Regions from separate parts of the Psychrobacillus sp. INOP01 genome, predicted to be linked through region 1. Evidence: a T-box and tRNA genes for the amino acid it is inferred to sense, from the RefSeq annotation. Region 1 holds a T-box; the other holds one or more tRNA genes.
The links. A T-box is a leader RNA that pairs with one kind of tRNA and senses whether it is charged. The one in region 1 lies ahead of ileS (isoleucine--tRNA ligase), so its partner is inferred to be a tRNA-Ile.
Positions count from the first base shown of each region.

Region 2: it encodes a tRNA-Ile, which carries the amino acid that the T-box ahead of ileS (isoleucine--tRNA ligase) is inferred to sense. The anticodon was not compared.

Region 1 is NZ_CP073315.1:3,525,120-3,536,415, forward strand. It holds gene sigG (RNA polymerase sporulation sigma factor SigG) at 1-622, shown strand, start outside; gene KD050_RS17215 (YlmC/YmxH family sporulation protein) at 1,057-1,290, shown strand; gene KD050_RS17220 (YggS family pyridoxal phosphate-dependent enzyme) at 1,372-2,064, shown strand; gene KD050_RS17225 (cell division protein SepF) at 2,061-2,540, shown strand; gene KD050_RS17230 (YggT family protein) at 2,559-2,822, shown strand; gene KD050_RS17235 (YlmH family RNA-binding protein) at 2,871-3,659, shown strand; gene KD050_RS17240 (DivIVA domain-containing protein) at 3,748-4,257, shown strand; T-box leader at 4,307-4,529, shown strand; gene ileS (isoleucine--tRNA ligase) at 4,677-7,433, shown strand; gene lspA (signal peptidase II) at 8,314-8,790, shown strand; gene KD050_RS17255 (RluA family pseudouridine synthase) at 8,790-9,716, shown strand; gene pyrR (bifunctional pyr operon transcriptional regulator/uracil phosphoribosyltransferase PyrR) at 9,949-10,488, shown strand; gene KD050_RS17265 (solute carrier family 23 protein) at 10,517-11,296, shown strand, end outside.
Region 2 is NZ_CP073315.1:797,788-809,083, reverse strand. It holds rRNA gene KD050_RS04140 (23S ribosomal RNA) at 1-2,491, shown strand, start outside; rRNA gene rrf (5S ribosomal RNA) at 2,614-2,729, shown strand; tRNA gene KD050_RS04130 (tRNA-Val) at 2,755-2,830, shown strand; tRNA gene KD050_RS04125 (tRNA-Thr) at 2,846-2,921, shown strand; tRNA gene KD050_RS04120 (tRNA-Lys) at 2,928-3,000, shown strand; tRNA gene KD050_RS04115 (tRNA-Leu) at 3,024-3,108, shown strand; tRNA gene KD050_RS04110 (tRNA-Gly) at 3,126-3,200, shown strand; tRNA gene KD050_RS04105 (tRNA-Leu) at 3,216-3,304, shown strand; tRNA gene KD050_RS04100 (tRNA-Arg) at 3,321-3,397, shown strand; tRNA gene KD050_RS04095 (tRNA-Pro) at 3,403-3,479, shown strand; tRNA gene KD050_RS04090 (tRNA-Ala) at 3,492-3,567, shown strand; tRNA gene KD050_RS04085 (tRNA-Met) at 3,593-3,666, shown strand; tRNA gene KD050_RS04080 (tRNA-Ile) at 3,673-3,749, shown strand; tRNA gene KD050_RS04075 (tRNA-Ser) at 3,760-3,852, shown strand; tRNA gene KD050_RS04070 (tRNA-Met) at 3,921-3,995, shown strand; tRNA gene KD050_RS04065 (tRNA-Asp) at 3,999-4,074, shown strand; tRNA gene KD050_RS04060 (tRNA-Phe) at 4,154-4,229, shown strand; tRNA gene KD050_RS04055 (tRNA-Gly) at 4,237-4,310, shown strand; tRNA gene KD050_RS04050 (tRNA-Ile) at 4,316-4,392, shown strand; tRNA gene KD050_RS04045 (tRNA-Asn) at 4,397-4,471, shown strand; tRNA gene KD050_RS04040 (tRNA-Ser) at 4,479-4,569, shown strand; tRNA gene KD050_RS04035 (tRNA-Glu) at 4,576-4,647, shown strand; gene KD050_RS04030 (1,4-dihydroxy-2-naphthoate polyprenyltransferase) at 5,264-6,175, opposite strand; gene KD050_RS04025 (isochorismate synthase) at 6,328-7,689, shown strand; gene menD (2-succinyl-5-enolpyruvyl-6-hydroxy-3-cyclohexene-1-carboxylic-acid synthase) at 7,682-9,394, shown strand; gene menH (2-succinyl-6-hydroxy-2,4-cyclohexadiene-1-carboxylate synthase) at 9,382-10,206, shown strand; gene menB (1,4-dihydroxy-2-naphthoyl-CoA synthase) at 10,206-11,024, shown strand; gene KD050_RS04005 (o-succinylbenzoate--CoA ligase) at 11,136-11,296, shown strand, end outside.

The sequences.
Region 1 (11,296 bases):
GGTTCAAAGATTTGCTTATAGGGGAGAGCAAGCAGATGACTTGTTTCAAGTTGGTTGCATTGGACTCATTAAGTCTATTGAGAATTTTGATCTAAAGCATAACGTCCGTTTTTCTACGTATGCAGTTCCTATGATTATTGGAGAAATAAAAAGACACTTACGTGATCACCATTCAGTACGAGTATCAAGATCGTTAAGAGATATTGCATATAAAGCTATGAAAGCAAAGGAACAGTTTATAAACGAGCATTTACAAGAGCCAACCTTGGAAGATTTGTCCAAAGAGCTTGATATTTCGGTGGAGGATATATTAATTGCTTTAGATGCTATCCAGGATCCAGTATCTTTGCAAGAGCCAATATTCAGTGATGGTGGCGACGCTATTTATATGATGGACCAATTATGCGATAATGATGTATCCGAAGATCAATGGGTCACTTATTTTACTGTGAAAGAAAGTTTTCAGAAGCTAGATACAAGACAAAAGAAAATATTAACGAAGAGAATTTACTATGGAGCTACACAAACAGAAATAGCGATGGACTTAGGTTTATCGCAGGCACAAATTTCCCGATTAGAGAAGAGTGCTTTATCAACTATTCAAAGCCAATTGAATCCATAAGGTTATTTTATTTAAACAAGCGCTTTTTTCTTTCTAGAAAAAAGCGTTTTTTTGTTGCTAAAATATCTTTGGAATAAAATTACCACTATAAACTATTAATGATTATTCTACGCAGATGTGCTCTTGCCGCGCGCTACGCATAAGCCTTCAGTATGTGTCGCTTCTCCCTCATCCTTTGAAGTCTCATTCTGCTCTATTATCTAGTTAATATCTACTCACTTATTTGATTGTAGTGAAAGGTGGTGACTCCAATTGGAACAGCGAGTCAGTTGAGACCCCACAGGGAGCGTAGCGAACGAGGAGGCTCGGCCTCGGCCGCGGAAAGCGTCCACCTGTAACGGAAATCAGTATCGTTTTAATCAAATATAATTTGTTCTTCAATAATCTGCGTTTTTTTCATTTTCATTCATATAATGAATAAAAGGGGGTTTATGATGAAATTTTCAGATGCACAGCAAAAAGAAGTAATAGAAGCGAAAAGTGGGCAATTACTAGGCTATATTGTGGATGCGGAAATTGATAAAGACACTGGTCATATTATTTCATTTCTAGTAGAGGAAAATGGCGCTTATCCAACTTTTTTTAATAAAAAAAGAGATACGAAGAAAATAGCGGTACAAAATATAGCGATAATTGGAAAAGATGTTATAATTGTATCAAAAACTTAGAGTAATAATGTTCATCATTGATAAAACGGCATTTCATTGATACAATAAACAAAAAACAATTGATGAAAAGTTGGGTTTCGAATGACAAACGTACAACAAAACTTAGAACAAATTCAACAACGTATGCAAAGTGCATGTGAACGAGCTAATAGAAAATTAAAAGATGTTACATTAATAGCTGTAACAAAAGAAGTTTCTGCAACTCGAGCAAACGAGGTAATTGAGAATGGTATTCTGCATTTAGGAGAAAATAGACCAGAGGGTTTACAGAAAAAGTTAGATGCCATTTCTAATGATGTGCAATGGCATTACATAGGTACTTTACAAACAAGAAAAGTTAAATCGGTTATTAACCATATAAATTTCCTACATTCATTGGATCGGATTAGTTTAGCCGATGAAATTGAGAAAAGAGCTACATCCACGAAGGATTGTTTTGTACAAGTAAATGTATCTCAAGAAGAGTCAAAACATGGGCTTGCATTTGATGAAGTGGAAGCATTCATAGAACAACTTAAAAATTATGAACGTATTCGTATAATTGGGTTGATGACAATGGCTCCAAATACGGAAGATGAAACAATCATCCATGATGTTTTTCGGAGATTGAAACAACTCCAAAGTAAAATTGCATCTAAACAAATAGCCAACGCACCTTGTACAGAACTTTCCATGGGAATGTCTGGGGATTATGAAATAGCGATAGAAGAAGGTGCTACTTTTATAAGAATCGGAACAGCATTGGTAGGAAAAGAGAGGGAGGGAATTGTATGAGCATGAAAAACTGGATGAAAAATTTCTTCTACCTAGATGAAGAAGAGGAAGCATCAGAAGCGCAGCAATCAAGACCTCAGCAGCAAAAATCAGTAGATAATAATATAAAACAGCAAACAGTAAAGTCTGCACCTAAAGAACGTAAATTCAATACAATTCCTAAGGATATGAACACTTCTAATCTTGTTAGTATTCAAAACGTACAAAAGTCATCCAAGGTGATATTGATAGAGCCACGAGTGTATGCAGAAGCACAAGATATATCGGAGCACTTAAAAAGTAAAAAAGCTGTAATTGTAAATCTGCAACGTATAGATAAGGAGCAAGGAATTCGAATTATCGACTTTTTAAGTGGAACAGTGTACGCTTTAGGTGGAGACATACAAAGAATAGGTACGGATATATTCCTTTGTGCACCAGATTCTGTAGAAGTTGATGGTGCTATATCGGATTATTATTATAACGACCTAGATTAACAGAGGAGTAATTAACTTATGGGATTAGTTTTATATTTATTAAGTTTGGGTGTTCGGATTTATACGTATGCATTAATAGGGTATATTTTAATGTCATGGGTACCGAGCATTCAACAATCAAGCTTCGGGAAGTTTTTAGGAAGAATATGTGAACCTTATTTAGAACCGTTTAGAAAGATTATTCCTCCACTAGGTATGATTGACATCTCACCAATCGTGGCGATTTTTGTATTAAACCTAGCAATGACGGGTATATATTATATAGCTAATATAGTTGTCTAACCTCACTTCTGTGGGGTTTTTTACTATAGTTGAAAGGGAAATATTACAATGGAAAATGTATTGCAACATTTTAGAAAAGAAGAACAGCCTTTTATTGAACAGGTTGTGAGTATGATGAGGGAGGTAGAGGACCGATATGCTCCTAAGTTGACGGATTTTCTAGATCCAAGGCAGCAATTTATCGTCGATTCGATCCGTCGGCAATATGGAGATATTGAATCTAGTGCTAAAGGTGCCCTAGAAGATGCGGAGAGAAGAAGAGTTCTGCTGTTTCCTTCTTACTATACTCCTTCAGATAACGATTACTCAATGAAGGTAGTAGAAGTCCATTATCCTACTAAATTCGTAACGTTAAAGCACAAGGATGTTCTTGGTTCGATGATGTCACTTGGAATTGATCGTAGTAAATTTGGAGATATACGAGTACAGGATGGTGCCATTCAATTCGTTGTTGCCTTTGAGGTATTGGATTATGTTCGAGCTAACTTTACATCCATTGGGAAAGTGAAAGTTCATCTGGCAGAAATAGTTAATCCAATCGATTATTTTGCACAACAGGAGGAATGGATAACTGAGACTTTAACGGTTAGTTCCCTGCGATTAGACACGGTGATTGCCTCGGTTTTTAATATTTCTCGTCAAAAATCAGCGTCCCTAATTCAAAGTGGAAAGGTCAAAGTGAACTGGTCAGAAAAGGATCAGGTATCTCTTGAGTTACAAGAATTAGATTTACTTTCTATAAGAGGACATGGAAGAGTAAAATTAATAATGATTGAAGGAAGAACAAAGAAAGATAAAATTCGACTACAAATAGGTAGGTTAGAACTAAAAAGTTAATTTTTATAAGAATATTTCAAATATAGATGTATTCACCTTCTTAGAAATGTATAATGGTAGAAAGAATAGTAGTAAAGGAGATGTTAAAATGCCACTAACACCACTTGATATACATAACAAGGAATTTGGTAAAGGATTTAGAGGATACAATGAAGACGAAGTAAATGAATTCCTTGATCAAATAATGAAAGACCTTGAAATTTTGATGAAAGAAAAAAAGGAATTAGAAACCAAGCTTAAAACTTCAAGCGAAAAGGTTGGTCATTTTACTTCGATTGAAGAAACACTACATAAGTCAATTGTCGTTGCTCAAGAGGCAGCAGAAGAGGTCCGTCGAAATTCACAAAAAGAAGCTAAGCTGATTGTGAAAGAGGCAGAGAAAAATGCTGACCGAATTGTCAATGAAGCTCTAACAAAAGCTAGAAGGATTGCATTGGAAATCGAGGACTTGAAAAAACAATCAAAAGTTTTCAGAAATCGTTTTAAAATGTTAGTCGAAGCCCAATTAGACTTGATCAATACAGATGACTGGAATCATTTAATGGAATATGATGTGGATACAGAAGCGATTGATCGTATTTCAGTTCCAGAAGATTAACTTTTCTTGACTCATAGCTATACTTTACCTATAATAATTTCATATCATATAATATGCGTAGAAAAAGACGCCTAAATTTGTTTTCGATAAAGCGACTTGAGGGTGGTGAGAGCTCAGGAAGAGAAACTAATTTAGGATATCACTTTGGAGCAAGGGCACTGAACTTTTAGTAAGTGTCTTCGGTTAATGCCCCGTTATGGCATTCTAAGCGGCGATTTTTAAATAAAATCGCAAGTAGGGTGGTACCGCGAGCATAACTCCTCGTCCCTTTTTGGGATGTGGAGTTTTTTTGTTTTCGGCACTGCTTATCCTGGTTTAACAGGCTCTAAAATAGGTGGGGGATAAACATCTGTAAATCCTCTATATGGAAGTTTCACTTTATGAAGTACTCATGCTTTTATTAATCAGGAGGTAATTAGATGGAATACAAAAACACGTTATTAATGCCAAAGACTGATTTCCCAATGCGCGGAAATTTACCTGTGAAAGAATTAGAAATTCAAGAAAAATGGGCAGAGCAGGATATTTATAAAAAAGTACAGGATCATACAAAAGGTAGACCATTTTTTGTATTGCATGATGGACCACCATATGCGAACGGCGATCTTCATATGGGTCACGCATTAAACAAAGTATTAAAAGATATGATTGTCCGTCACAAGTCTATGGCAGGTTTTCATGCGCCTTACGTTCCAGGCTGGGATACACATGGTCTTCCAATCGAGCAAGCGCTAACGAATAAAGGCGTAAAACGTAAGGAAATGTCTCTTGCTGAGTTTAGAAAGCTTTGTGAAGAATATGCATATCAACAAATTGATAATCAACGCTCACAATTCAAACGTCTAGGTGTTCGTGGTGACTGGGACAATCCGTATGTTACATTGACTCCCGCATTTGAATCACGCCAAATCGAAGTATTCGGTGCTATGGCTAAAAAAGGATATATTTATAAAGGATTAAAGCCAGTTTACTGGTCACCATCAAGTGAATCGGCATTGGCTGAGGCTGAAATTGAATACCAAGATAAAAAATCACCATCTATTTATGTTAGTTTTGAGGTGACTGAGGGTAAAGGCGTGCTTGAAGAAGGAACGAAATTTATCATTTGGACTACAACACCTTGGACAATTCCTGCAAACCTAGCTATTTCTCTACATCCTAAAGTGGAGTATGCTGTTGTTAATACAAAAGGTTCTAATTTTGTTGTTGCATTAGATTTAGTAAAATCTGTAGCGGAAGAATTAGGCTGGGAAGAATATACAGTAGAACGCACGCTAGAAGGGAAGGAAATGGACCGCCTAGTTGCAAAGCATCCATTATACGATCGTGATTCTCTTATCATTTTAGGAGAGCATGTAACAACTGAGTCTGGTACTGGATGTGTCCATACTGCTCCTGGCCATGGGGAGGATGACTTTTACGTAGGTAAAGCTTACGGATTAGATGTTCTTTGTCCTGTTGATGACCGTGGTGTAATGACTGCTGAAGCACCTGGTTTTGAAGGGTTATTTTATGACACAGCTAACAAAGCAATTACAGAAGCGTTAGAGGCTGCAGGTGCACTTGAAAAACTTACATTCTTTACACATTCATATCCGCATGACTGGCGTACGAAAAAACCTGTTATTTATCGTGCTACAGCACAATGGTTTGCTTCTATCGAGGCGTTTAGAGATGAATTACTACAAGCAATTCGAGATACAAAATTCACTCCAGCATGGGGAGAGACTCGTCTATTTAACATGATTCGTGATCGTGGAGACTGGTGTATTTCTCGCCAACGTGTATGGGGAGTTCCGATTCCAGTGTTTTATGGGGAAGATGGAGAACCGATTTTGACAGAAGAGACAATTTCACATGTTTCTAAATTATTCCGTGAGCACGGTTCAAATATTTGGTTTGAAAAAGAAGCGAAGGAATTACTACCAGAAGGATTTACACATATTGGAAGCCCGAACGGTATCTTTACAAAAGAAACAGATATCATGGACGTTTGGTTTGATTCGGGTTCATCTCATCAAGGTGTTCTAGAAGAACGTGATGATTTAGTATTTCCAGCTGACTTATACCTAGAGGGGTCCGATCAGTATCGTGGTTGGTTTAACTCTTCTTTAATAACTAGTACGGCTATGTTTGGTCACGCACCTTATAAAGGTTTGTTAAGCCATGGTTTCACATTAGATGGAAATGGTCGTAAAATGAGTAAATCATTAGGGAATGTAATTGTTCCTTCTAAAGTGATAAATCAGTTAGGTGCAGATATTGTACGTCTATGGGTAGCTTCAGTTGATTATACAGCTGATGTACGTGTTTCTGATGCGATCTTCAAACAAGTTTCCGAAGTTTATCGTAAAATCCGTAACACATTCCGATTCTTACATGGTAATATCAGTGATTTCCATCCTGTTAATAACCGTGTGGAATTTAAAGATCTTCGTGAAGTAGATCAATATATGTACATGAAGCTTCAAGAAGTTATTACTAGTGTAAACGCTGCATATGATCGCTATGATTTTGCAAGTGTATACCATACAGTAAATAACTTTGTATCAAGTGAACTAAGTTCATTCTATTTAGATATTGCAAAAGATGTTGTGTATATTTATGGTGAAGACCATCCAGATCGTCGTGCTATGCAAACAGTTATGTACGATACATTATTAGCGTTATTAAAATTAGTAACACCTATCCTGCCTCATACAACAGATGAGCTTTGGGCTTATTTAGAGCATGAAACAGCTGAAAGTATTCAATTAACGGATATGCCAGAAGCAGTAGATTATCCAGAATTCAAAGAACTAGCGGCTAAGTGGGAAAAAATCATGGAATTACGTGATGATGTATTAAAAGCATTAGAAGAAGCACGTAATGCAAAAACGATCGGTAAATCATTAGAAGCAAAAGTGGCTTTATATGTAAACGATGACTATAAAGCATTATTTGAAACGAATGCTATTGACTTAGCTCAATTGTTCATCGTTTCTAAGTTTGAATTAGGCGGTGTTCCATCCGAAGCACCTGCAAACAGCTTGGCATTAGAGCATGCTTCTGTTGTAGTAGAAAAAGCAGACGGTGAAAAATGTGAGCGTTGCTGGACAATTTCCGAAACAGTTGGAACAAGCGAAGCACATCCTACCCTATGTGCACGTTGCGCAGAAGTTGTAGTGACATTGTAAATAAGTATAGAAAATGTGATCCTACTTCTAGTTGGATCACATTTTTTTGGTCTGGGATAAGGATTATAGATATTGGTGAAAAATTGAAGATGATGATTTCCGTTTCAGGCGAACGCTTTCCGTGGGCGTTGCCTCAGCCTCCTCGCTTCACTGCGGGGTCTTCGACTAACGCTTATCCCACTGGAGTCGTCGCCTTGCACTCCACTCAATCGGATAAGTAGTACTCAAGTAAGAAGATTAAACAAAAGCTTATGGCTAAAGCAAAATAAGTTTGCAAAGTAAATGAAGGTTAAGATCAAAATCTCATTTAATAATTTCTGTGATTCAAAATTGCATTTCAAAAAATGCTGAATTTTGTTTCTTGAAATTCAAATTAAATGCACACGAATTCCTATTTTTCAATTCTTAACTCTTTTAATTGCTTTCAATAGGCTTTTACTTTCTAACAATGGAAATATCCCTGCAATCGATTAAGTTTACTTTACGAAGCGGTTCAATAATAAAATCACTTAGTTCCTCCATCCACAAAGATAGTGTAAGAATACTTAATAGCATAATTACCTTACAAAACTCTACCAAATTCATTTGCTCGAGCAGTAAACTTTGCCAAAACTTTATTTAGAGTACAGCTCATAATTTTGATTGGTGTGTAGAGCGGCGATTCCAGTTGGATGAGTGAGACAGATGAAACATCACAAGGTACCCGCAGGGGCGGTGATGGTTCATCGCTCACCCCACGGAAAGCGTCCGCTCGAAACGGCAATCATTAGTATTTCTGAAATCTCATACCTGTCTCTTTTACGGATGGTGAGGTCTGTGTTAAACTAAGTGGAGAGTGTCCAATTTTGCTGAAAAGAATTTGTTATGTGGGGGAAATAATGTGTGGAAATTTTATGGACTGGCAGCTTTTGTCATTGCGTTAGATCAATGGACAAAATGGCTAGTCGTTAAAAATATGATGCTTGGTGAACGAATTATTATGTGGGACCCTTACCTAGCGCTACTTTCTCATAGAAATAGAGGAGCAGCCTGGGGCATTCTACAAGGAAAAATAGGATTCTTTACCATAGTTACTATCATCGTCATCATTGGAATTATCTATTATTTTCATAAAGAAGCAAAAGGAAAGCCAGTGTTTCAAGCTGGTTTGATGATGCTACTTGGAGGAGCAATAGGAAACTTTATTGACCGACTTTGGAGAGGCGAAGTAGTAGATTTCGTCGATGTTTTAATACCTATTATCAATTATGATTTCCCTATTTTTAACGTGGCGGATGCTGCACTAACTATTGGTGTTGTAATTATAATATTATTCGTATTTCAGGAAGAACGAGCTGAAAAGAAAAAGGTGAAGTAATGGAAGATTTAACATTTATCATTGAAAATGAACAAGCAAAAGAGCGTATAGATAAAGCAATAGCATCTTTTGAGTCAGATTGGTCCCGTACACAAATCCAAAATTTTATAAAAGATGGCTTTGTTACAGTGAACAATGAACCGGCCAAAACAAGCTATAAAGTGAAAGCAGGAGATGTTATTGTCGTTACACCTCCAGACGCTGTACCACTCGATATTGTTGCTGAGAATTTGAACTTAGAAATCATCTATGAGGATGAGGATGTAGTGGTTGTCTATAAACCCCGCGGAATGGTTGTGCATCCTGCACCAGGGCATACTACTGGAACGCTAGTTAATGGTCTGATGTATCAGATTAAAGATTTATCTGGTATTAATGGGGTTATGCGTCCAGGGATTGTGCATCGTATAGATAAAGATACGACAGGTCTTTTGATGGTAGCTAAAAATGACGTAGCGCATGTCTCGTTAGTTGATCAACTTGTAAAGAAAACAGTCACTCGTAAATACACTGCACTTGTGCACGGTCGTATTGCTCACGATAAAGGGACAATTGATGCTCCTATTGCTCGTGATAAAAAAGAAAGACAAAGTATGGCAGTAGTGGATAATGGTAAACATGCTGTAACACATTTCCGTGTCATAGAAAGATTTGATAAATTTTCATTAGTTGAGTGCCAATTAGAAACCGGGCGTACGCATCAAATTCGTGTGCATATGAAATATATTGGTTACCCACTAGCTGGAGATCCAAAATATGGTCCGAAAAAAACGATTAGTTTTGACGGACAAGTTTTACATGCGGGATTATTAGGTTTTATTCACCCCAAAACGGGAGAATACTTAGAGTTCTCTTACCCACTTCCAGAGGATTTCACTAATTTAATACAAGATTTAAAAACTCAATCATTGATTAATGAGGAATAGTATATTATACTAAGAAAAACGCAAGCATCTATACTGCTGCGATAGTCATTTTAAAATTATATAGCTTCACCTTTAATAACAGTCCAGAGAGGCTGAGAAGGTATATGTGAACGTGACTCACTATCAATCTGCGGATTTATAGGAATCACTCTACTTTATTACGCATTTATAACCTTCTGGGCTCTCGAGCCTTAGAAGGTTTTTTATTTTGTTCAAAGGAGATGAAAAGTTGATGGGAGAAAAAGCAAATATTCTTGATGAGCAAGCGATTAATCGAGCACTGACAAGAATTGCACATGAAATTATTGAACGTAACAAAGGGATTGAAGAGTGTATTCTAGTAGGCATTAAAACTCGTGGAGCATTTTTAGCAAAACGTCTGGCAGATAGAATTGAACGTATTGAGGGGAAGCCGATAAAAACAGGAGAGCTTGATATTACGTTGTATAGAGATGACCTATCTTTAAAGAATGGTACAGAAGAGCCATTAGTACAACAAGTTGATATAACACATGATGTAAAGGATAAAAAAGTTATCCTCGTGGATGATGTGTTATATACCGGACGAACTGTCCGAGCGGCAATGGATGCAGTTATGGATTTAGGAAGACCATCTCAAATTCAGCTAGCAGTTTTAATCGATAGAGGGCACCGCGAGCTACCAATTCGAGCAGATTATGTAGGAAAAAATATACCAACCTCTAGCAGTGAAAGAATCGTAGTAAAAGTTACGGAAACAGATGAAGTAGATGCAGTAACCATTTACGAATAAAAATCTATTTAAAAGGTAGGAAAAGTTCATGTCAAACGCCGTTTTAGATGTAAATGATAAGCCATCAGGTGGACAACTCATCACCTTAAGTTTTCAACATATGTTTGCAATGTTCGGATCGACTATATTAGTACCGCAGCTTGTAGGTTTGAGTCCTGCAATTGCATTGTTAACAAGCGGAATTGCAACAATAATCTTCTTACTCGTAACTAAATTTCAAGTGCCAGCATATTTAGGGTCGTCGTTCGCATTCATCGCACCAATAATTATCGCAGTAAATGGATTAGATGAATCTGGACAAGCTATAAATCCAGGCAATGCAATGATCGGTGCCGTTTTCGTTGGATTGGTTTATGGCATTGTGTCCCTTATAATTTGGAAAAGCGGGTATAAATGGATTATGAAGCTTTTACCAGCAATCGTTGTTGGACCAGTTATCATGGTTATTGGTCTAGGATTATCTGGTGTTGCAGTCGATATGGCGATGAATATTACAAATGCAGATACAGGCTTAAAAGAATATAGCTTCCTGCATTTCTCCGCAGCTTTAGTTACTTTGTTTACAGCGATAATCTGTACGGTATACTTCAAAAATATTATTAGTACAATGCCAATCTTAGTTGGATTAGTGGTAGGTTACATATATTCTATCGCCATTGGAATTGTTGACTTTACCCCGATAAAAGAAGCAAAAATATTCGCTTTACCTGACTTTTTAATACCTGGAGTACATTATGATTTTGTTATAACTTCTAATATTTTGCTAGTGATGGTTCCAATTGTCATCGTAACTATCTCCGAACATATT
Region 2 (11,296 bases), 1.6 Mb from region 1:
TCCGTCGGAATCTGGGAGGACCATCTCCCAAGGCTAAATACTACCTAGTGACCGATAGTGAACCAGTACCGTGAGGGAAAGGTGAAAAGCACCCCGGAAGGGGAGTGAAATAGATCCTGAAACCGTGTGCCTACAAGTAGTTAGAGCCCGTTAATGGGTGATAGCGTGCCTTTTGTAGAATGAACCGGCGAGTTACGATTACATGCAAGGTTAAGTTGAGAAGACGGAGCCGCAGCGAAAGCGAGTCTGAATAGGGCGAATGAGTATGTGGTCGTAGACCCGAAACCAGGTGATCTACCCATGTCCAGGATGAAGGTAAGGTAACACTTACTGGAGGTCCGAACCCACGCACGTTGAAAAGTGCGGGGATGAGGTGTGGGTAGCGGAGAAATTCCAATCGAACCTGGAGATAGCTGGTTCTCTCCGAAATAGCTTTAGGGCTAGCCTCAAACGTTAGAATCTTGGAGGTAGAGCACTGTTTGGACTAGGGGCCCATCCCGGGTTACCGAATTCAGACAAACTCCGAATGCCAATGATTTATGTTTGGGAGTCAGACTGCGAGTGATAAGATCCGTAGTCAAGAGGGAAACAGCCCAGACCACCAGCTAAGGTCCCAAAGTATTTGTTAAGTGGAAAAGGATGTGGCGTTGCTTAGACAACCAGGATGTTGGCTTAGAAGCAGCCATCATTTAAAGAGTGCGTAATAGCTCACTGGTCGAGTGACGCTGCGCCGAAAATGTATCGGGGCTAAACAAATCACCGAAGCTGTGGATTGATACCTTTGGTATCAGTGGTAGGAGAGCGTTCTAAGGGCGTTGAAGTCAGACCGGAAGGACTGGTGGAGCGCTTAGAAGTGAGAATGCCGGTATGAGTAGCGAAAGACGGGTGAGAATCCCGTCCACCGTATGACTAAGGTTTCCTGAGGAAGGCTCGTCCGCTCAGGGTTAGTCGGGACCTAAGCCGAGGCCGATAGGCGTAGGCGATGGATAACAGGTTGATATTCCTGTACCACCAAACCACCGTTTGAGTAATGGGGGGACGCAGAAGGATAGGGTAAGCATGCTGTTGGTTATGCATGTCCAAGCAGTAAGGTGTGAATGTAGGCAAATCCGCATTCTGTAACATTGAGCTGTGATGGCGAGGACGTATGTCCGGAGTTCCTGATTTCACACTGCCAAGAAAAGCCTCTAGCGAGGTGATAGGTGCCCGTACCGCAAACCGACACAGGTAGTCGAGGAGAGAATCCTAAGGTGAGCGAGAGAACTCTCGTTAAGGAACTCGGCAAAATGACCCCGTAACTTCGGGAGAAGGGGTGCTCTTTTGGGTGCATAGCCTAGAAGAGCCGCAGTGAATAGGCCCAGGCGACTGTTTAGCAAAAACACAGGTCTCTGCAAAACCGTAAGGTGAAGTATAGGGGCTGACGCCTGCCCGGTGCTGGAAGGTTAAGAGGAGTGCTTAGCGCAAGCGAAGGTGCGAATTGAAGCCCCAGTAAACGGCGGCCGTAACTATAACGGTCCTAAGGTAGCGAAATTCCTTGTCGGGTAAGTTCCGACCCGCACGAAAGGCGTAACGATCTGGGCACTGTCTCAACGAGAGACTCGGTGAAATTATAGTACCTGTGAAGATGCAGGTTACCCGCGACAGGACGGAAAGACCCCGTGGAGCTTTACTATAGCTTGATATTGAATTTTGGTGCAACTTGTACAGGATAGGCAGGAGCCTTAGAGCCCGGAGCGCCAGCTTCGGAGGAGGCGTCGGTGGGATACTGCCCTGGTTGTATTGAAATTCTAACCCATACCCGTAACCCGGGTAGGAGACAGTGTCAGGCGGGTAGTTTGACTGGGGCGGTCGCCTCCTAAAGTGTAACGGAGGCGCCCAAAGGTTCCCTCAGAATGGTTGGAAATCATTCGAAGAGTGTAAAGGCAGAAGGGAGCTTGACTGCGAGACCTACAAGTCGAGCAGGGTCGAAAGACGGGCTTAGTGATCCGGTGGTTCCGCATGGAAGGGCCATCGCTCAACGGATAAAAGCTACCCCGGGGATAACAGGCTTATCTCCCCCAAGAGTCCACATCGACGGGGAGGTTTGGCACCTCGATGTCGGCTCATCGCATCCTGGGGCTGTAGTCGGTCCCAAGGGTTGGGCTGTTCGCCCATTAAAGCGGTACGCGAGCTGGGTTCAGAACGTCGTGAGACAGTTCGGTCCCTATCCGTCGTGGGCGTAGGAAATTTGAGAGGAGCTGTCCTTAGTACGAGAGGACCGGGATGGACACACCGCTGGTGTACCAGTTGTTCTGCCAAGAGCATCGCTGGGTAGCTATGTGTGGACGGGATAAGTGCTGAAAGCATCTAAGCACGAAGCCCCCCTCAAGATGAGATTTCCCATTACGCAAGTAAGTAAGATCCCTCAAAGACGATGAGGTAGATAGGTTCGGGGTGGAAGCGTGGCGACACGTGCAGCTGACGAATACTAATCGATCGAGGACTTAACCAAATTTGTTTAACGTAACAATGTCGTTTATCCAGTTTTGAAAGAATAAAAATTTTTATTAAATAACTCTTGTAATATTCTACAGAGTTGTTATAATAAAACTTGTCTTTCATTAATTATTCAGGTCTAGTGATGATGGCAAAGAGGTCACACCCGTTCCCATACCGAACACGGAAGTTAAGCTCTTTTGCGCCGATGGTAGTTGGGGGTTTCCCCCTGTGAGAGTAGGACGTCGCTGGGCTTGCAATAAATACATAAATTACCCAGGAGGATTAGCTCAGCTGGGAGAGCATCTGCCTTACAAGCAGAGGGTCGGCGGTTCGAGCCCGTCATCCTCCACCATAATACTTTACTCCTGCCGGAGTAGCTCAACTGGTAGAGCAACTGACTTGTAATCAGTAGGTTGAGGGTTCAAGTCCTTTCTCCGGCACCATTTTCCGAGCCATTAGCTCAGTTGGTAGAGCATCTGACTTTTAATCAGAGGGTCGTAGGTTCGAATCCTACATGGCTCATCACTTTATAGTGAATTATGTAGGCGGGTGTGGCGGAACTGGCAGACGCACTAGACTTAGGATCTAGCGCCGCAAGGCGTGGGGGTTCGACTCCCTTCACCCGCACCATTTAATTTAATGACCGAGCGGAAGTAGTTCAGTGGTAGAACACCACCTTGCCAAGGTGGGGGTCGCGAGTTCGAACCTCGTCTTCCGCTCCAAAGATTCACTAAAGTGCCGGGGTGGCGGAACTGGCAGACGCACAGGACTTAAAATCCTGCGGTAGGTGACTACCGTACCGGTTCGATTCCGGTCCTCGGCACCACTTTTATGAAACATATGCGCTCGTAGCTCAATTGGATAGAGCACTTGACTACGAATCAAGAGGTTGCAGGTTCGAGTCCTGCCGAGCGCACCATATAACGGGAAGTAGCTCAGCTTGGTAGAGCACTTGGTTTGGGACCAAGGGGTCGCAGGTTCGAATCCTGTCTTCCCGACCAGTTATTATTTTTGGGGCCTTAGCTCAGCTGGGAGAGCGCCTGCCTTGCACGCAGGAGGTCAGCGGTTCGATCCCGCTAGGCTCCACCATTTATAAAAATTTTGAAATAATCTTGGCGGTGTAGCTCAGCTGGCTAGAGCACTCGGTTCATACCCGAAAGGTCGTGGGTTCGACTCCCTCTGCCGCCATCTTAAGGACCTTTAGCTCAGTTGGTTAGAGCAGACGGCTCATAACCGTCCGGTCGCAGGTTCGAGTCCTGCAAGGTCCACCAACAATATCTTGGAGGAATACCCAAGTCTGGCTGAAGGGATCGGTCTTGAAAACCGACAGGCGGGTCATACCGCGCGGGGGTTCGAATCCCTCTTCCTCCTCCATTTTCATCTTATTGTTTGTGGAAGTAATAATTTTTCCTTAAGTATATTAACAAAAAGTATTTTATTGTCGCGGGGTGGAGCAGTGGTAGCTCGTCGGGCTCATAACCCGAAGGTCGCAGGTTCAAATCCTGTCCCCGCAACCAAATGGTCCCGTGGTGTAGCGGTTAACATGCCTGCCTGTCACGCAGGAGATCGCCGGTTCGATCCCGGTCGGGACCGCCATTTATTTATATAAGATTTAAACCTTATACATATTAATTAGAGATTTAGAATAAGCCAAAAGCTTAGTATAAATCCAAGAGGCTCAGTAGCTCAGTCGGTAGAGCAAAGGACTGAAAATCCTTGTGTCGGCGGTTCGATTCCGTCCTGAGCCACCATAGTAATGCGGGTGTAGTTTAGTGGTAAAACCTCAGCCTTCCAAGCTGATGATGAGAGTTCGATTCTCTTCACCCGCTCCAATAATGGGCCTATAGCTCAGCTGGTTAGAGCGCACGCCTGATAAGCGTGAGGTCGATGGTTCGAGTCCATTTAGGCCCACCATTATTCCGAAGTAGCTCAGTGGTAGAGCAATCGACTGTTAATCGATTGGTCGTAGGTTCGAGTCCTACCTTCGGAGCCATATATATGGGGAAGTACTCAAGTGGCTGAAGAGGCGCCCCTGCTAAGGGTGTAGGTCGGGCAACCGGCGCGAGGGTTCAAATCCCTCCTTCTCCGCCATATATAGGCCCCTTGGTCAAGCGGTTAAGACACCGCCCTTTCACGGCGGTAACACGGGTTCGAATCCCGTAGGGGTCATACTCAAAAAAGGTAACCATTCATTGGTTACCTTTTTTTATATTTGCATTTCATTACTATTAACTTTTTCTGCTGTTATACATAGGCACTTACACTTTCCTAGAAAAATAAGAAAGTATATGGAATATCATGCTACTAACCGATTGTTGGTAATACTTTAAAGAATTAAACGATACCGTTGATTTCCGTTTAGGTAAAGGTGAGACCGAAATTGTATCATCGGAGGCCCGCACGATGCGGGTAAGGCAGTCGTAGCGATACGATGTCGCGTACTTAGACTGTCATCCTCATTAAAAGGTAGGAATGAGTTTTTCCCTTCTTCCCAAAAGCTGTACTAACCTAGTTCCTAAAGTTGAAGGAGGGCAACGGACAGATAAACGCTATAAAATTACCGAAAAAAGAAATGCTGGTTGTGACGGTAGCCACGACCAGCATCTCTAAAAAATCAGTCGGTATTAATATAGTAACAAGTCTGGCCAAGGCCCTCCGAAAACCAGGGCACTTCCACTTTCTAAGTAAAATATGTGATGTAGACAGAAAACTAGTTTTGCGTACATTGTATAAACAAAAACAGATGAGAAGGTAAATAACTTCTCATCTGTTTTTGTTTAAACTGTTATAGATAATAGCCAATCAGTAAACCAATGCCTAATAGAAATACAAAAATCGTATTTGTGAGTGCGGTGTCTTTCATAGCTGGTGCTACTTGAACTGGATTTTCTGTTTGTTTAAACAATTTTATAGCATGTATTGGTTTTTTCAGACTTAATAAAACCAATAAACTCCACGGAGTGATTACTTGCAAAACTACTAGACCAATAATCCAAAGATAAGATAAAACAAAATAAGAAGCTAAAATGGTAATGGCGTTTTTCCGACCTACTAATATAGCCATCGTTTTTCGGCCACCTGCAGTGTCTTCTACTAAATCGCGAATATTATTAGAAAGCATTATCGCAGCAACAAGAAGGGCACTTGGTACAGATAATAAAACTGCAAATAATGGTACTGAACCTACTTGAATATAAACAGCAATTAAAACAATAAGCATCCCCATGAACAATCCACTAAATAGTTCTCCAAAGGGAGTACTAGAAATAGGATAGGGACCACCTGTGTAGAAATATCCCACTGCCATAGAAACTGCACCGACTACTAACAATAGCCAAGAGCTTTCATAACAAATATAGATTCCTAATACGGCTGCTATTAAATATAGTAATAGAGCTAATTGCATAACAGTTTTGGGTTTTACACCATTACGGACAATTGCTCCACCGATTCCTACCGATTCCTCGCTATCGAGACCTCGTACAAAATCATAATATTCGTTAAACATATTTGTAGCAGCTTGTATCAATAGACAAGCTAATAACATAGCGATAAATAATAGCCAGTCAATCTTTGCCTCGTATAGGGCAATCATTGTGCCAAGAAAAACTGGTGCAAATGAGGCAGTTAGGGTATGTGGTCTTGTTAATTTCCACCAAACGCGCCACCCTTTGTCTGCTTGAAATTCGTGTGACATAATTTTTCTCTCCTTTAAAAGAATCCAATCTCAATTTTAGCATAAACTTATGACTAAATGTGTGCTGAAATGTGTAGAAAGTTGTATGATTAAGGGTAGAGTAAATTAATCAACCTAGATGTAAGAGTAGTTACTAAACGGAGGTCATATTTATGCCGAAAACCACCGGTGCCATTAATACAGAATACCGTTTTTATACGGAAACAATAGAAGTATCAAGATTATCCGCACAAGCCTTTTTTGAGGCAGGGGACGAATTATATAAAGGGAAACGTTATTTTTGGCAAAACAAAGAGAAAACGTTAACTTTAGTAGGATTGGGACATGCCTATACTATTACAAATAATTTAGAAGATGATAGATACAAGGATATTGATATGAAATGGAAGGAACTATGCCAGTCATCATTAAAGGAAAAAGCAGATGTATCTCCTATTCTTTTTGGTGGATTTGCGTTTGATCCGAAAAACAAGATCCCATCGGAATGGGATACATTTCCGTCTGCATTCTTTGTCGTATCTACTTTTCAGTTAGTTATTCGACATGATCAAGCATTTGTTAATATTCACTATATTACGGATGAAGCGAAGAGCATGGAAACTTTTGAACAGCTACGTATAGAAAGAGACACGTTAATACACACTGCTCAAGTAAAAGAGTTAAAGGTACATGCCAAACCGACCCTAATCAAACGAGAAGATCGCTTGAAGGATGAATATTTGCATGCAGTGGAGGATGTAACAAAAAGAATAAGAGAAGATGAAGTACAAAAGGTAGTAATTGCAAGATCACTAAAACTAACATTTGACGATACTTTCTCTCCAGCTACTGCAATATATAATGCTTCAATGGAGCAACCAGAAAGTTATTTGTTTGGTTTAGAGAATGATGAGAAAATCTTTTTTGGTGCAACACCAGAGCGATTAGTAAAAGTGGAAAATGATAAAGCACAATCTGCTGGACTAGCGGGTTCCATAAGACGAGGAAAAAATTCTCTCGAGGACAGAGAGCTAGGAGATTCGTTATTGTCAGATTCCAAAAATTTAGGTGAGCATAAATATGTAGTTGAAATGATTAAGAAAGTATTTATGCAATATTGTGAGGATATTAAAATACCCACTAGACCAAAGCTTATGAAAATCAGAGATATACAGCATCTATATTCTCCAATAGAAGGGAATCTTAAAAAGGATTCTTCGCTATTCGAGCTAGTACAGGCTTTACACCCAACTCCCGCATTAGGGGGAGAGCCTCGTCAGGATGCGATTAAGATTATTCGTGAGTCTGAACAGATGAACCGTGGATATTATGCTGCACCTATTGGCTGGATAAATGCTGAAGGAGACGGTGAGTTCGCTGTTGGGATACGTTCCGCTTTAGTTGAAAATGAACATGCCTATTTATATGCTGGTGGCGGAATTGTTGCCGAATCATCATCTTTAGATGAATTTGAAGAAACACGAGTGAAGTTCCGTCCAATGCTTAGAACGCTTGGAGGAAATATGAATGACTAACATCGAGTATTTAACATCTTATGTAAATCACTTTGTAGAAACGATTAAACAGGCAGGGGTTCAGGATATTGTTTTGTGTCCCGGTTCAAGGTCTACTCCGCTTGCGTATGCATTTGCCAAAAGTGAGGGTTTTCAATTTTATCGTCAAATAGATGAGCGTTCTGCTGGTTATTTTGCGCTAGGGATTGCAAAAGCAAAAAAAAATCCTGTTGTACTTTTATGTACTTCTGGGACTGCGGCGGCAAATTTCTTTCCCGCTATCGTTGAAGCATACTACGCTCGTGTACCTTTATTGGTCGTTACAGCTGATCGACCTCATGAACTAAGAGAAGTAGGAGCACCTCAAGCAATTGATCAACTTCATTTATACGGGAAGCACGTGAAGTGGACAGTTGACTTTCCCTTACCTGAAAAAGATGAAGCAAATTTGGCCTTCGTGGAGCGTCATATCCAACGTTCCGTGTCTATGTCGAGAGCTTTTCCGATGGGACCTGTTCATATTAATGTGCCATTCCGCGAACCTTTATTACTTGATATGGAACAAACCTTACCAACAGTGAATATGCAAGTACCGGAGATAGGAAAGCTAGTACCAAGTGAAGAATTTTTAGTATGGTATAAAGATATCCTTCAAAATGAAGTAAAGGGATTAATTATAGTTGGAGATTCCCTTCAAACTACTGATGGTTTTTGGGAATTTGCAAAAACTGTACAATGGCCAGTTCTAGTTGACCCATTATCGAATTTACGGACATCTATCCCTGCTGATTGCATGGATTTATGTATAGATCAATATGATGCTATTCTTAAAAATGAAGCTTTTCAAAAAGTCTCTGGTCCAAATGTAGTAATCCGTTTTGGAGCTCAACCAGTTTCTAAGCCCTTAATGTTGTTTTTAAAGTCTTGTAAGCCAGAAGTGTTTATTGTTGCAGATGAAAGCCCTCTTTTCCGTGATTCGCTTCATATCGCTACTCATCATGTACAGGTTGAGGCTGAATCATTATGGATCAAAGCACTGGAAAAGTCAGCTTCTACATATACGGATTCCTGGTCTCAAGCAAATAAAATAGCAACCAATCATGTGAATAGCTACATTAATAATGAAACAGATGAAGGTGCATTGGCAGGAATGTTGTTTGAAAAGTTGCCTGATATGTCTTATTTATTTGCTAGTAGCAGCATGCCAATACGAGATTTAGATACTTTTTTCAATAAAACAACAAAGAATATTAAGCTCTATGCGAATAGAGGAACTAATGGAATAGACGGAGTAGTTTCTTCAGCACTTGGAGCTCAAGTGGCATTAAATCGTCCGGGATATCTTTTAATTGGAGACTTAGCTTTCCTACATGATTTGAACGGTTTGATAGTGACTCGATTCCACTCAACTGATATGACAATAATCGTTATGAATAATGATGGTGGAGGAATTTTCTCTTATTTATCACAATCTACAGAAACCAATTATTTTGAACATTTATTTGGTACCCCGACAGGATTAGAGTTTTCACATATAGCAGCTATGTATAATGCTCAGTACACTGCAGTTCATTCGAAGGAAGATTTTAAAGAAGCATTAGTTGAAGAGAAGTCGAAGGATATTCGTATTATAGAAGTATTTACAAATAGACAAGTTAATACAGAAACACATCGCAAATTATGGGCAGATATTTCGAAGGAGCTGGACTCGGTTTGGAAAGTATAACGATAAATATCCGAGGGATTGATATCCATTTCAACAGATATAATAAAGGAGCGAAGGAAAGAATTGTTTTTTTGCATGGCTTTACGGGATCTACACATACATGGGATGAAGTGATTTCGTTTCTACCTAATACATTTGATATGTTAACCATTGATCTTATTGGGCACGGTGAAACTTCCAAGCCTAAGGATTCTGCGCGTTATGCTGTAGAGGAGCAGATAGCAGACTTACATTCATTGTTTCAGCAGCTTCAGTGGAGTAATTTTACGCTTGTTGGTTATTCAATGGGTGGTCGATTAGCTCTTTCTTATGCAAACCAATATCCAATAAAAGGACTAATTCTTGAAAGTAGTTCCCCTGGTCTTACCGATAAAAAAGAACGTTTAAATAGAAAACAATCAGATGAGCAGCTTGCGGACCGAATATTGAAGGAAGGACTCACATCCTTTGTAGATTTTTGGGAAGGAATTCCATTGTTTCATTCTCAGCGACAATTAACTTTGGAGAAACAGCAGCTCATACGACAAGAGCGACTTGCGGGGTCTGAAATAGGGTTAGCTAATAGCTTGCGTGGATTTGGTACCGGCGTGCAACCCTCCTATTGGAACAACCTCCAAGAAATCGTCACACCGACTTTTTTGATAACTGGAGAGCTAGATGAAAAATTTAGCAAGCTTGCAAAAAAGATGGAAAAATACCTCCCGAATGTTGCACATAAAGAAATTAGGGATGTAGGTCATGCAATTCATGTGGAAAATCCTGAATTGTTTGCTACAATAGTAGAGGATATAATTTTAAAGGAGGATGTATGATGACTCGCGAATGGACAACATTACATACATATGAAGACATTAAGTATGAGTTTTATAACGGAATTGCTAAAGTTACTATTAACCGTCCTGAGGTGCGTAACGCATTTCGCCCTAAAACAGTAATGGAAATGATTGATGCATTTTCTCGTGCTCGTGACGATAAAAATGTAGGTGTAATTATCTTAACTGGTGAAGGTGAACACGCATTCTGTTCAGGCGGAGACCAAAAAGTACGTGGACATGGCGGATATGTGGGAGAAGATGAAATTCCTCGCTTAAACGTACTAGACTTACAACGTCTAATCCGTGTGATACCAAAACCAGTTGTAGCAATGGTAGCTGGTTATGCGATTGGTGGCGGACATGTTCTACATGTTGTTTGTGATTTAACAATAGCTGCTGATAATGCGAGATTTGGACAAACTGGTCCTAAAGTAGGCTCATTTGATGCTGGTTATGGCTCTGGTTATTTAGCGCGTATTATTGGACATAAAAAAGCCCGTGAAATTTGGTATTTATGTCGTCAATACGACGCTCAACAAGCACTTGATATGGGCTTAGTCAACACGGTAGTTCCATATGCACAATTAGAGGATGAAACTGTTCAATGGTGTGAGGAAATGCTAGAAATGAGTCCAACTGCACTTCGCTTCCTAAAAGCTGCAATGAATGCAGATACGGATGGTTTAGCTGGACTTCAACAATTAGCAGGCGATGCGACACTGCTTTATTACACAACGGATGAAGCAAAAGAAGGTCGAGATGCATTTAAAGAAAAACGCAAACCAGATTTTGGTCAATTCCCGCGTTTCCCCTGATAAGTGACCACCTGCGAGTAAAAAGCTATCCTTTTATAGGATGGCTTTTTTACATAGGATTTATCAAATTAGGCAAAGGTACCAGATCATTGCATAAAGGAGGGTGATACAATGTTACCGAATTTACTTTTAAAACGTGCCCATTTAACACCCGATAGAATAGCATTATGCTATTTAGGAAAAGAATGGACATTTCAACAAATATATGATGAATCTACGGCATTTGCAGAAGGACTACATTCAACAGGCATCTTACCTGGGATGCGAATAGC